Regions from separate parts of the Undibacterium sp. WLX3042 genome, predicted to be linked through region 1. Evidence: predicted binding sites of a transcription regulator. Region 1 holds the regulator's gene; each other region holds the start of a gene.

Region 1 (4,462 bases):
GCTCAGAATCCGAAATCAGGGCAGCGGCTTCCTGCGCACCATCGAGCAGGCTTGCCGCATGTGCGAGGCGGCTGTGTTCCTGACTGATGTTTTCCCATTCGCCCGCCTTGATTTGCAATTTGTCGAGTTCACCGACCTGCCATTCGAGGCGCTCACGTTCTTGTAAAACATTCTTGGCATTGGTTTCAAATTCTTCGCGTTGCCGGCTCAGATTACGCCAAGCTTTATAACGAGCGGCGACTTCTGCGGCGCGCTCTTGTAAGCCGCCCTGCATGTCCAGTAGTGAGCGTTGTGCTTCCGCTTTGAGTAAAGACTGATGCGCGTGTTGACCATGAATATCGACCAGCAGATCCCCCAGTTCACGTAATTGCGTTGCGGTGGCGGTGATGCCGTTGATCCAGGCTTTCGAGCGCCCTGCGTTGTCGATCGTGCGGCGCAGAATCAACTGTTGCTCAGGATCGCTGAATTCGTTTTCCAGCAGCCATTGCTGGATGTGTTCCGTGATAGAAAATTCGGCGCTGATATCTGCCCTGGCGGCGGATTCGCGCACCATACTGGCGTCACCACGGCCACCCAGTGCCAGTGTCAGAGCATCGATTAATATCGATTTTCCAGCGCCGGTTTCACCCGTCAGGACACTGAAGCCAGAGGAAAATTCCAGCTCAAGAGTATCAACAATGACAAAATCGCGAATGGCAAGCGTACGCAGCATAAGAGCAGAAGTAGTAAATAAAATGGAAAGAGCAGACTGAGATATTTTAGCAATAACTACGGTAAAAACGTGCTACTGCCGGCAGGCCGCGTCTGTCGTTAATTCAGAGCACCTTCGACGGTAGGGTATTCATTCCAGTGCAGTTTTTCCCGCAGCGTATGGTAATAATTCCAGTCGTGCGGATGCAGGAAAGTGACCGTGTGGTTGGAGCGTTTGACGATGATGCGATCCTGGCGCAACAGGCTGGCAAAGGTTTGCATGTCAAAGTTGACGCTGATATCACGACCGGCAACGATTTCGATCACGATTTCGCTGCTTTCCGGCAGCACGATAGGGCGGTTCGATAAAGCATGCGGTGCGATTGGCACCATGACGATACCGCTCAGGCTGGGATGCAGCAGCGGTCCGCCTGCGGAGAGCGAGTAGGCGGTTGAGCCGGTCGGAGTGGACACGATCAGCCCGTCTGAGCGCTGGTTATACATAAAGTGAGAATCGACTTCGACGCTGAGTTCCACCATGCCGGAACCCGTACCGCGGGATACCACGATATCGTTGAATGCAAGTCCACTGAAGATCTGATGATCTTCCCGCACGACTATGGCCTGCAACAGGCTGCGGCGCTCGGTGACGTATTTTCCTTTCAGCATTTCGGCAATCACAGGAATCATGCGGTCCAGCGGAATATCGGTAATGAAACCCAGCCTGCCCTGATTGATCCCTATTAAGGGAACGTTATATTCAGCAAGCTGGCGTGCAATACCCAGCATCGTGCCGTCACCGCCGACGACGATGGCGGCAGTCGCGTGTTTGCCTATCTCTGCAACTGACATCGCATGAAAACCGGGCAATTCTATGTATTGCGCTGTTTCCGCTTCCACCACGACCGTATGTCCGGCGCGGTCAAGAAAGCTGGCGAGTTCACTCATGGATTCTGCGATGCCGGGCGCATTGTATTTACCAACAAGTGCAATCGTTTTTGGTATGACAGTCATAAAAAAAGAGTGGTGACGTGATTCGTCAGATTAGACCATAATTAGCGTAGAAATGAATCAACTGACTGCTATTTATGACAATTAAAGCTGTATTACTGGATCTGGACGATACCTTGTGGCCGGTTGCGCCGGTGATTCAACATGCGGAAACGCGTTTATATGAGTGGATGCAGCAGCATGTGCCTGCGGTGGCAGGGAATTATTCCGTCGAATCGATGCGGCAACGGCGCAATAAACTGGTGCCGACTGATCCCCGTTTTCAATATGACTTGTGGGCTTTGCGACACACCTTACTGAGTCAGATATTCGCAGAACATGATGTGCCTGTCACGAAGGCCGATCAGGCCATGGCGGTATTTGCCGATGCCCGCAATCAGGTCAGTTTGTATGATGATGTTGTTCCAGCGCTAAAGGTATTGTCGCAGCGGGTTCTGTTGGGTTCGGTCTCAAATGGCTTTGCTGATCTGCGTGAAATTGGTCTTGCTTCACATTTCCGTACATCGATTGCGGCACGTGAGTTTGGCTGCGCCAAACCTGACCCGCGTATCTTTCTCGCTGCCTGTGACGCGCTGGGTGCGGCGCCTCATGAAACCTTGTATGTCGGCGACGACCTGTTGCTGGACGTGCAGGGTGCGCAACAAGCCGGATTGCGCGGTGCATGGATGAACCGGCATGGTCAGGAGAAGACGGATGAGCGCCATCAGCATATTGAGCCCGACGCAGAATTTAAAAATTTACATGATTTGACAAAATGGTTATGAAGTTTTCTATGTTCAGGTTTGCTTCAAACGCATAAAATGAACAGATGCTACTAGATACTCGCGCTCAAACTCTTTTAAAAGCCCTCGTAGAACGCTACATTGCTGACGGTCAGCCGGTCGGTTCGCGTGCTCTTTCAAAAATTTCCGGCCTTGATCTTTCACCGGCGACGATCCGGAATGTGATGGCAGATCTGGAAGAAATGGGCTTGGTTGCCAGCCCGCACACCTCTGCAGGCCGTGTCCCTACGCCTAAAGGTTACCGGGTATTTGTTGATAAATTACTGACGGTGCAGGAAATCAGCGAACTGGGGCTGGAGTCGCGTCTGCAATCGGGTTTGTTATCTCAACCCCCGCAAAAAATCATTGCGAATGCCGCGCAGATATTGTCGTCGTTGTCGCAGTTTGCCGGTGTCGTCATGACGCCGAAAACTGAATCGATTTTTCAACAGGTCGAGTTTCTGCGTTTGTCGGAAAAACGTATTTTGCTGGTCGTTGTTGCTCCCACCGGAGAAGTGCATAACCGCCTGCTTCTGACGGACACGGATTACACTCCGGCGCAGTTATCGCAGGCGGCGAGTTACCTGAATCAGAACTTCAGCGGACATGCTTTTGAAGATGCACGACTGGGCATTAACAGTGAATTGCGCCAGTTGCAAACAGATATGACCAGGCTGATGCAGGCCGCCGTGGAAGCGGGCAGTGATGCCTTGTCCGAACAGAGCGATGACATGGTTATCTCAGGAAAGACTAATTTGCTGAATGTGCAGGATCTGTCGTCCAACATGACATCGCTGCGTAAGCTGTTTGATATGTTTGAGCAAAAGAGCAGCCTGATGCAATTGCTGGACGTGTCATGCAAGGCAACCGGAGTACAGATTTTTATCGGTGGCGAATCGCAATTACTGCCCATGGATGAAATGAGCGTTGTTACGGCACCGTATGAGGTCAATGGCAAGATTGTCGGTACTCTGGGGGTGATCGGTCCGACGCGGATGGCATATGAGCGAGTGATTCCGATAGTCGATATCACGGCGAAATTACTTTCTAACGCCTTGAGTCAGTAAAAGAGACATCTGATGTTAAATAAAAATATTTCAATTTTGCTTATTGATGACAACGACATTACCCGCGAGGTGTTACGTGTCGTGTTGCGCAACGAGGGATACACGGTTGCAGGGGAGGCGACGGATGGCGGCTCCGGACTTGATCTGGCGCTCAAACTGAGACCGGATGTGATTATGCTGGATGTTGTGATGCCCAAAGTCAGCGGGCTCGATGTGTTGCCGAAAATCAAGGACATGCTGCCGGATTCCAGGATATTGCTGGTGACAGCGAGTCACGATAAAGATGTTCTGTCGGAAGCCGTGAAATCAGGCATACACGGCATTATCCTGAAGCCATTTAATGCGCAGAAAATCATTGATACCGTCGCCGGTGTCGCTGCAAAAATAAAAAAGTAATCCGTTACCGCCGACTTATTCACATGATCACATGAGGTCATGGAGGCTTAATTGTGTTTGTGTTCGCAATTCTCTTTCGTGCAACTGCCATAGATCGCGAGTGAGTGTTCGGCAATTTTAAAGCCGCGCTCCAGAGCAATGGTGTGTTGACGCTCTTCGATTTCAGCGTCAAAAAACTCCTCCACGCGTCCACAATCGAGGCAGACCAGATGATCATGGTGCGAGCCTTCGTTTAATTCAAAGATCGCTTTGCCGGTTTCAAAATGATTCCGGTGCAACAGGCCAGCCTGTTCAAATTGCGTCAATACCCGGTAGACGGTAGCCAGGCCGACATCCATATTGTCGTTCAACAGTATCTTGTAGACATCTTCTGCAGTCAGATGGCGGACCTTACTGTTTTGGAAAATTTCAAGGATTTTCAGGCGAGGCAAGGTTGCTTTCAGTCCGCTGGCTTTCAGATTTGGGGTGCTGTTTGTCATGTTTTCGGTCAAAAGAGGGCTATCTGCTTTATGATATCGGGTTTCAGGGCATGTTGCT
Region 2 (4,462 bases), 320 kb from region 1:
GTCTTCTGCCAGTTCAGCAACCAGAGCATCGGTAGTCAGGATCAGGCCAGCAACAGACGCTGCATTTTGCAATGCGGAGCGTGTTACTTTTGCTGGATCCAGAATACCCATTTCGATCATGTCACCGTAGGTGTCATTAGCCGCATTGAAACCGTAGTTGCCAGAGCCATTGATGATCGCGTTGACCACAACAGATGGTTCGCCACCGGCATTTGCCACGATTTCACGCAATGGTGCTTCGATCGCTTTCAATACCAGCTTGATACCTGCGTCCTGATCATGGTTATCACCTTTGATCACGCCTGCCGCTGCACGAGCGCGCAACAGAGCAACGCCACCGCCAGGAACAACACCTTCTTCAACCGCAGCACGGGTTGCATGCAGAGCATCTTCAACGCGCGCTTTTTTCTCTTTCATTTCAACTTCAGTTGCAGCACCAACTTTGATCACTGCAACGCCGCCTGCCAGTTTAGCAACGCGCTCTTGCAGTTTTTCACGGTCGTAGTCAGAAGTGGCTTCTTCGATTTGTGCGCGGATTTGTTTAACGCGTGCTTCGATATTGATAGCCTGACCAGCGCCGTCGATCACGGTGGTGTTTTCTTTACCGATTTCTACGCGTTTCGCCTGACCCAGATCTGTCAGAGTTGCTTTTTCCAGTGTCAGACCAACTTCTTCAGCGATCACGTTACCGCCAGTCAGAATCGCGATATCTTCCAGCATCGCTTTACGACGATCACCGAAGCCAGGTGCTTTAACAGCCGCTGTTTTCAGGATGCCACGGATGTTGTTCACCACCAGAGTTGCCAGTGCTTCGCCATCGACGTCTTCAGCGATGATCAGCAGTGGACGGCCGGACTTAGCAACTTGCTCCAGTACTGGCAGCAGATCGCGGATGTTCGAGATTTTTTTATCGAACAGCAGGATGAATGGATTTTCCAGAACAACGGATTGTTTTTCTGGGTTGTTGATGAAGTAAGGTGACAGGTAGCCACGGTCAAACTGCATACCTTCAACGATATCGAGTTCGTTGTTGAGGGATTTGCCATCCTCAACAGTGATCACGCCTTCTTTACCGACTTTGTCCATTGCGTTAGCAATGATGTCGCCGATGTCTGCATCAGAGTTCGCAGAGATAGAACCAACCTGAGCGATTTCTTTGTTGGTTGTCGTTGGGCGGGACAGAGTTTTGACTTCAGCAACCAGCGCAGTCACTGCTTTATCGATACCGCGTTTCAGATCAGTTGGGTTGTAGCCAGCTGCAACATATTTGAAGCCTTCGCGAACGATCGCTTGAGCCAATACGGTTGCTGTTGTTGTACCGTCACCAGCGTTGTCAGACGTTTTGGAAGCAACTTCTTTCACGAGCTGCGCGCCCATGTTTTCCAGTTTGTCTTTCAGTTCGATTTCTTTCGCAACAGAAACGCCGTCTTTAGTTACTGTAGGCGCGCCGAAAGAGCGTTCCAGAACAACGTTACGGCCTTTAGGGCCCAGAGTGACTTTTACTGCATTTGCCAGAATATTTACGCCATTAACGATTTTCGCACGTGCGTCATCGCCAAAAATTACTTGTTTAGCTGCCATGTTATTTTCTCCAGAATCTTGTGGATTTCTATAGTGCTACGGGGAAGGAATTACTTCTGTACGATCGCGAAGATGTCTTCTTCACGCATGACCAGCACTTCGTTGCCGTCAACTTTAACAGCCTGACCAGAGTATTTACCGAACAAAACGCGGTCGCCGACTTTCACTTCCAGTGCGCGTACCGAACCGTTATCCAACTGCTTGCCAGCGCCAACGGCTAATACTTCACCTTGGTCTGGTTTCTCAGCTGCTGCGTCTGGCAGAACGATGCCGGATGCAGTTTTTGTTTCTTGATCCAGACGTTTGACGATAATGCGATCGTGCAGGGGACGAAGATTCATATTAACTCCTAAAATAATGACGAAAGTAAAACTACCGAAGTAAAACGGGCTTATCACAAACACAGACTGATTTGCATTGAAGCATGACCTGGTTATGTACAAGTCCCATCAGCAAACAAACAAAAATGTGCGCAGTAGATGGTGTCAGTGTTCGCCACTTTCAAGCCCTTACTTCGCACATACATGTGCTGCACAAGAGCCAGCACGCCATCAGTGGCCGGGATGCCTGCAATGCTGAAACCAGTCGATTTTAACATTGTTAGCACTCTCTTGTGTGGAGTGCTAATTGTATGGATGAGTCGGGTGTTTTTCAAGAAAGAACCTTAAAAAAGCATTTTTATTTTAAAAATCAGAGGCTTAGTATTGCCTGTCGGGAATATGTGAACAATCAGCGACGCCGGTGCCGATATTTTTTAAGTAAGCTGAGGCGAGATGAAACACTTGCTGCCAGCTTGTGACAGACGTCCATTGCCTTCTTGAAAATAATCCGATGACCGTGCTTTTTCAGCGTGATGTAGTGCGGGCTGTGATACATGAAGTCTCAGCTCGTTTTATGTCCTGAATACCCGGAAAATATACTCCCCGGTGTATGTTTACAAGCTCAGTGTTTTCGCAGGGATTGACGGTGTTTTTCTAAAAATATGGGGGAGTATGTGAATTTCGCTGAATCCTGACGGTATGTTGACGGACTGAGACTTGTTGTGTGCGGCTGGTGCGGTAATGAAACGCATGACTTTCCCGTCTCCGCATGTCCGTTGAGCTGACGCTGCCTGAAGCTGACATGCTGTCCGCATGTTTATCATTTTTCTACATTTTGATCGAGGATGGGTCTGGCTTTTGCTCGTTTGCAGCGTGCTTTCTTTTGCTGCAGGGCGAGCTCTGTCTGAGACAGAAATAATCTGCTGCAATTATGCGCAAGAAGTCTGATAATGTCGGGCTTTTGTATCGCACAGCATGCTGTTTGTTCTGAGGGACGTGCATCGCAGCGCTGGCTTAACATGCGGCGGATGATGGGGCATCGGAGGGTGGTGCTTCGCGTGCTGAAGGTGTTGTCTGTTCAGCGTCAGTAATCGCTGATGTGTATTCATCAATGCAGAGTATGCATACCTGCATTCGTATAGGTGGGTTTTATGCGGTGGCTTCGGTATTTAATGGCAGTCGGACTCACTGTGACGTTGGTCTTGCCTGGCGCAGCAATGGCAATGTCGGTGGTGTTTCTGAACCCCGGAAAGCCGGATGAGGTCTACTGGCTGACGTCCAGCAATAGCATGGCGGCAGCCGCGAAAGATCTGAATGTCAGACTGGAGGTGTTATATGCCAACCGCAATCACCTGAATACGCTGACACAGGCAAAACAACTGGCTGCCCGCGCGCCGAAAGACCGGCCGGACTATGTGATACTGTCGAATGATCATGCGGTGGGATTTGAAGTCATTCGCATCCTGGATGCGGCAAACATCAAGACATTTCTGGCCTTCAGTGGTTTGCGTGAACAAAGTGAGCGTCTGCTCGCCACCGAGCCGCGCCAGCATTTCAAAGGATGGCTGGGGTCTCTGGAACCACGCGCCGAAGATGCCGGTTACCTGACAGCACAGGCACTGATTCAGCACGGCTTACAACATCACATGAAGGCAGCAGACGGGCGTTTACACATGTTAGCGATTGCTGGCGACCGTTCCACACCCGCTTCGCTGAAGCGTAACGAGGGCATGCGCCGCGCGGTGGCGGAAGCGAAAGATGTTGTCATTGATCAGGAAGTGTATGCCGAATGGAGTCGCGCCAAAGCGCAGGAGCAAAGCGAATGGCTGTTCAAGCGCCACCCGCAGGCGAGGCTGATCTGGGCCGGTAATGATCTGATGGCATTCGGTGCGATGGACAGCTGGAAAAAACAAGGTGGTGAACCGGGAAAAGACGCTTGTTTCAGCGGCGTCAATACGTCATCCGAGGCACTGGCTGCGCTGGAATCCGGTAGCCTGACTGCGCTGGCTGGCGGGCATTTCATTGCCGGTGCATTTGGTCTGGTGATGCTGTATGACTATCATCATGGTAAAGATTTCAAAGAGGAAGGTCTGGAGCTGGACCGCTCGATGTTTATTCTTTTCAGTAAGGATGATGCACGCAGATTCCAGCGTCACTTTGGTCAGCTGAATTTCGATCAGGTGGATTTTCGAAAATTCAGTAAAGTACTGAATCCGAAGTTACGTAAATATGAATTTAATTTCCATCAGATCTTAACGCAGGTCGAAAAACGTCGATGAAACCCCGATTGTCACAACCCATTGCCAGCTTGTTGCTGAGACGAGTCTTTAAATGGGTCATTCTGTGTATTGTGCTTTTCAGCAGCCTGCAGGCTTATCTGAACTACCGGGCGATCGAGCGTAACTTTGATATGACCATCAGAGATGTGGCCAATACGCATCTGCCTATGTTGTCGCTCGCGATCTGGGATATCGAATTGGAGGCCATACAAAAACAGATTTCTCTGCTGACGAAAAACACGAATATTGCTTATGTTGTCATCAAAGCCAGCACCGGCCAGC
Region 3 (4,462 bases), 740 kb from region 1:
GCTGTACACGATTGCTTTATTCGCAACGACGATGCTGCCTTATGCCGTGCAGATGAGCGGTCTGATTTATCTGGTTAGCGCCGTCATTCTCGGGGCCATCTTCCTCTGGTATGCGTGGCAGATTTATCGCAACTACAACGATATTCTTGCACGTAAAACATTTGCTTATTCGATCATTTACCTGTCGCTGCTGTTTGCGGCGCTGCTGGTTGATCACTACATACGACTATGAGCTTACTCAAAAAAATATTCGCCTGCATTCTGATCGCAGGGCTGGCGGCTTGCGGCAAATCCGGAGAGAAATTCAATAATACCGACCTCACCGGGCTTGATTACGCAAAGGATTTTGCCCTGACCGACCACAATGGCAAGGCTCGTACACTGAAAGATTTCCGCGGTAAGCTGGTGGTCATGTTCTTCGGTTATACCCAGTGTCCTGATGTCTGTCCAACCACGATGGTGGAGATGGCGAACGTGATGCAGAAACTCGGGCCGGACGCAGATAAGGTGCAGGTGCTGTTCGTCACGATAGACCCAGAACGCGATACGCAGGCATTGATGGCGGCGTATGTGCCGAACTTTGACCCGCGCTTCCTGGGTTTATATGGCGACGCTGCCGCGACGGCAAAAGTGGCGAAAGACTTCAAAGTCTATTACCAGAAGGTTGCCGGAAAAACGCCGACCAGTTACACCATGGATCATACGGCAGGTAGCTATGTCTTTGACACCGAAGGCCGTATCCGTTTATTCCTACGCCATGGACAAGGTGCGGAGCCTATCGTGCATGATTTAAAGCTGTTACTGAAGTAATTTTGCTGAACAGCTGGCGCGGGCATATAAAACGGCCTGCTGAGCCTTAAATATACTGGGGGGAGTATATTTTAGTGCCCTTTGTTTTCAATGACGCTAGATGCAAAATGGCAGATACTCCCCCGATTTTCATATTTTCAGGGAATAAACAATAAAAAAGGCACTCCGCAGAGTGCCTTTTTTTATGTGCGGTCTGATCAGGAAAAGCTGACCAGCGCACCTTTCATTTTTTTCAGCGCCGCACTTTCAATCTGACGGATACGTTCGGCTGAAACACCGTATTCATCTGCCAGTTCGTGCAGCGTCGCACCAGAACCATCGTCATTTTTCAACCAGCGCGACTCGATAATGTGGCGTGAACGCGCATCCAGTTTCGACAATGCTGATTCTAAACCTTCGCTTTGCAAACGGTCATACTGGCGCGATTCCAATATTTGCGTAGGCTCTTCTGATTCCGTTTTCAGATAAGCGATCGGTGCGAATTTATCGTCATCGTCATCGGTAGGTGCATCCAGCGCGATATCGCGACCAGACAAACGCATTTCCATTTCGATCACTTCTTCGCGTTTCACATCGAGGGTCTTCGCCAGCGCATCAATTTGCTTAGGCGACATGGTTTCCAGACCTTCTTTGTGGCTGCGCAGATTGAAAAACAGTTTGCGTTGCGCTTTAGTCGTCGCGACTTTGACTAAACGCCAGTTTTTCAGAATGTACTCGTGCATTTCAGCTTTAATCCAGTGCATCGCATACGACACCAGACGCACACCCTGGTCAGGGTCAAAGCGCTTGACTGCTTTCATCAGGCCGATATTACCTTCCTGAATCAGATCAGCATGTGGCAAGCCATAGCCAAGATAACCGCGCGCGATCGATACCACCAGACGCAGATGTGACATGACCATTTGCTGCGCCGCTGCGAGATCATTGTTGTCACGCAGGCGGGTCGCCAGGTCGATTTCTTCTTCATGCGTCAGCATAGGCAGACGGTTGACGGCCGAAATATAGGCGTCAATATTTCCCAGCGTGCCGCTGAAGCCCAAGGCCAGCGCAGTGCTGTCTGATGCCGGAATAAGTTGTCTTGAAGTCATTATGTTGTTCCTCTCAAATACTGCGGTCCGAGCAAAAATAACTCTGAACAAACGTACTATTTCCCTATATTAGCACTCTCTTGCGAAGAGTGCTAATTCTCGTGAAAATGATCTTTTTAATATGATGAGGCCAGGTGAGAAAGCTGAAATTCCAGACTGCAGCCTGTTGTATCAATAAGCTTTTACCAGGGCTGGTGATACAGCTGACTTTCCCGGTTAATTCCAGCAAGCTTCTCAATTTGCTTACCTTTACTGATTAGACCTGCGATTCCGGGGAAAGTTGCAGATAACGATGGATAACGCTTAGTTTGCTCGAGCCAGTTGCCGGCGGACAGAGAGATAAGCACCGGCCAGACCCAGCAGCATGCTGACACCGAGCAGCAGCAGACTGGGGATCAGCCCCAGCGGTACCAGCCGGAATTCGGACGCATACAGTTTGGCAAATTCGGCAATGGCCTGATTCAATGGCTGCAGCGAGGCAGCGATGGCAGCCAGCGCCAGGCTACCGGCCAGCAGACCCAGTAGCGCACCAGTGTAATAGTAGGGGCGATGAATAAAGCTGTTGGTCGCACCTAATAAACGGGTCACGGAAATTTCAGCCTGATGCGAAATGACTTGCAGACGGGTCGCGTTAAACACGACCACAATCACGACGACTCCGAGTGTCGTTGCCATAAACAGCAAGCCTATCTGCAATATCTGTACGAGTGCAGCCAGTCGTTTTACCCAGGCTGAGTCAACCTGAACCACCTCAACATCGGGCAAGGCCTGAAGTTGCTCAACCAGTTTATCGAGTTTTGCTGCATCGTTGTTTGACAGCGAAAGTACATAAGCATCCGGTAGGGGATTGCCGCCCAGTGTCGATAACACCTCTGCCAGACTGGAAGCATCCTGCATCGCTGCCAGTGCTTTTTCTTTAGGCGTGAAGCTCAGTTTGCCGCTGATGTTGCTCTCTTTCAGAAGACGCTTGATTGGTATTGACAATGCAGTTGCATTTTCACGCACGGTATCAGTCGTCAGAAAAATACTGATTTCCGGCTCTATCGATAATTGTGAAGAGACCGGGCGGATATTTTCTATCAGTGTCAGACCAGCAATCGGCAGTGCCAGTGCGATGGCGACCACCAGTACATTGAAGATGAAATTTCCGGTGCCGGCGCGCAAGTGGGTGAATGCGCTTTTCAGTGCAAACAGATGTTCACGAAACCAGATCGTCATAAGGATTTCCTTGAAGGCGTAAGATCAGGAGACAATCAGGCGGCAGCGCCCGTTGTCCATGAGTCCGAGATTTGTCCATTGCTCAGATAGATCACACGGTCGGCCTGATCCAGAAATTGTTCATCGTGACTCGATATCAGACAGGTGACGCCGGCACTCTGGAATGCTTTCAACGCGCTCAGCACTTTATTCGCATTATCTCTGTCCAGAAACGCTGTTGGTTCGTCGGCCAGAATGATTTTGGGGCGATTCACGATTGCACGAGCAATCGCAACACGCTGTTGTTCGCCGCCGGAGAGTTCAAGCGGCAGGGCATTGGCTTTATCCAGTAAGCCGACTTTTTCCAGTGCGACGCAGGCGCGCGATTCTGCTTCACCCGAGGCAGCGCCAGTCACAATCAGAGGCAGCATGACGTTGGCGAGAACGCTGCGGTCGGTGAGTAATTTCTGATCCTGTAAAATCAGACCGAGCTTACGACGTAAATACGGCAGGCTGCCGGTTTTGAGCTTGCTGATGTCCTGGCCATTGACGATGACATGACCGCTGGTCGGTTTTTCTATGCCTGCGATCATCTTTAATAAAGTCGATTTTCCGGCACCGGAAGGCCCCGCCAGAAAAATGAGTTCTCCATCCTGGATGGTCAGAGAGATATCGCGCAAAGCGTAGGCATCACGCGAATATTGTTTAGTGACGTTATCGAATTCGATCATGGTCGTTGCACTGACTGTCTTTAATTTTAATTAAACAAGGCGTCGACGAATTCCTGCGCGTTGAATGGTTGCAGATCTTCGATTTGCTCGCCGATGCCTATGAAATAGACGGGTATCGGGCGTGTCTTTGCAATCGCAGCCAGAACCCCGCCTTTTGCCGTGCCATCTAATTTGGTGATGATCAAACCGGTCAGTTGCAATGCATCGTCAAATGCCCGTACTTGCGCCAGCGCGTTTTGTCCTGTGTTGCCGTCAATAATCAGCAGCACTTCCTGCGGAGCGCCTTCCATACCTTTACCGATCACACGTTTGATCTTTTTCAGTTCTTCCATCAGATGCAACTGCGTTGGCAAACGCCCCGCGGTATCGACCATCACGACATCGGTGCCGCGTGCTCGTGCAGACGCAACAGCGTCAAATGCCACCGCTGCAGGATCACCTGATTCCTGCGAAATCACAGTCACATCATTGCGCTCACCCCACACCGACAGTTGCTCGCGGGCTGCCGCGCGGAAAGTATCGCCAGCCGCCAGCAACACGGACTGATGGTGCACCTGCATGTGCTTCGCGAGTTTGCCTATGGTGGTGGTTTTTCCGGCACCGTTGACGCCGGCAATCATCATGACCAAAGGCTGG

The links. The regulator HrcA, encoded in region 1, represses chaperone genes, less so after heat shock. The targets are predictions, from matches to a motif close to TTAGCACTCNNNNNNNNNGAGTGCTAA.
Region 2: a site for HrcA is predicted at 2,182-2,208, ahead of groES (co-chaperone GroES). Genes of this name have one in related genera too.
Region 3: a site for HrcA is predicted at 1,968-1,994, ahead of rpoH (RNA polymerase sigma factor RpoH). Genes of this name have one in related genera too.

Annotation. Positions count from the first base shown of each region.
Region 1 covers NZ_CP186698.1:933,121-937,582, reverse strand. The annotation lists gene recN (DNA repair protein RecN) at 1-712, opposite strand, end outside; gene ACPAOP_RS04285 (NAD kinase) at 811-1,704, opposite strand; gene ACPAOP_RS04280 (HAD family hydrolase) at 1,779-2,465, shown strand; gene hrcA (heat-inducible transcriptional repressor HrcA) at 2,510-3,529, shown strand; gene ACPAOP_RS04270 (response regulator) at 3,542-3,925, shown strand; gene fur (ferric iron uptake transcriptional regulator) at 3,973-4,404, opposite strand.
Region 2 covers NZ_CP186698.1:613,522-617,983, reverse strand. The annotation lists gene groL (chaperonin GroEL) at 1-1,581, opposite strand, end outside; gene groES (co-chaperone GroES) at 1,632-1,922, opposite strand; gene ACPAOP_RS02850 (ABC transporter substrate-binding protein) at 3,092-4,180, shown strand; gene ACPAOP_RS02845 (diguanylate cyclase) at 4,177-4,462, shown strand, end outside.
Region 3 covers NZ_CP186698.1:1,672,692-1,677,153, forward strand. The annotation lists gene cyoE (heme o synthase) at 1-232, shown strand, start outside; gene ACPAOP_RS07575 (SCO family protein) at 229-810, shown strand; gene rpoH (RNA polymerase sigma factor RpoH) at 1,008-1,898, opposite strand; gene ACPAOP_RS07585 (cell division protein FtsX) at 2,202-3,116, opposite strand; gene ACPAOP_RS07590 (cell division ATP-binding protein FtsE) at 3,152-3,826, opposite strand; gene ftsY (signal recognition particle-docking protein FtsY) at 3,853-4,462, opposite strand, start outside.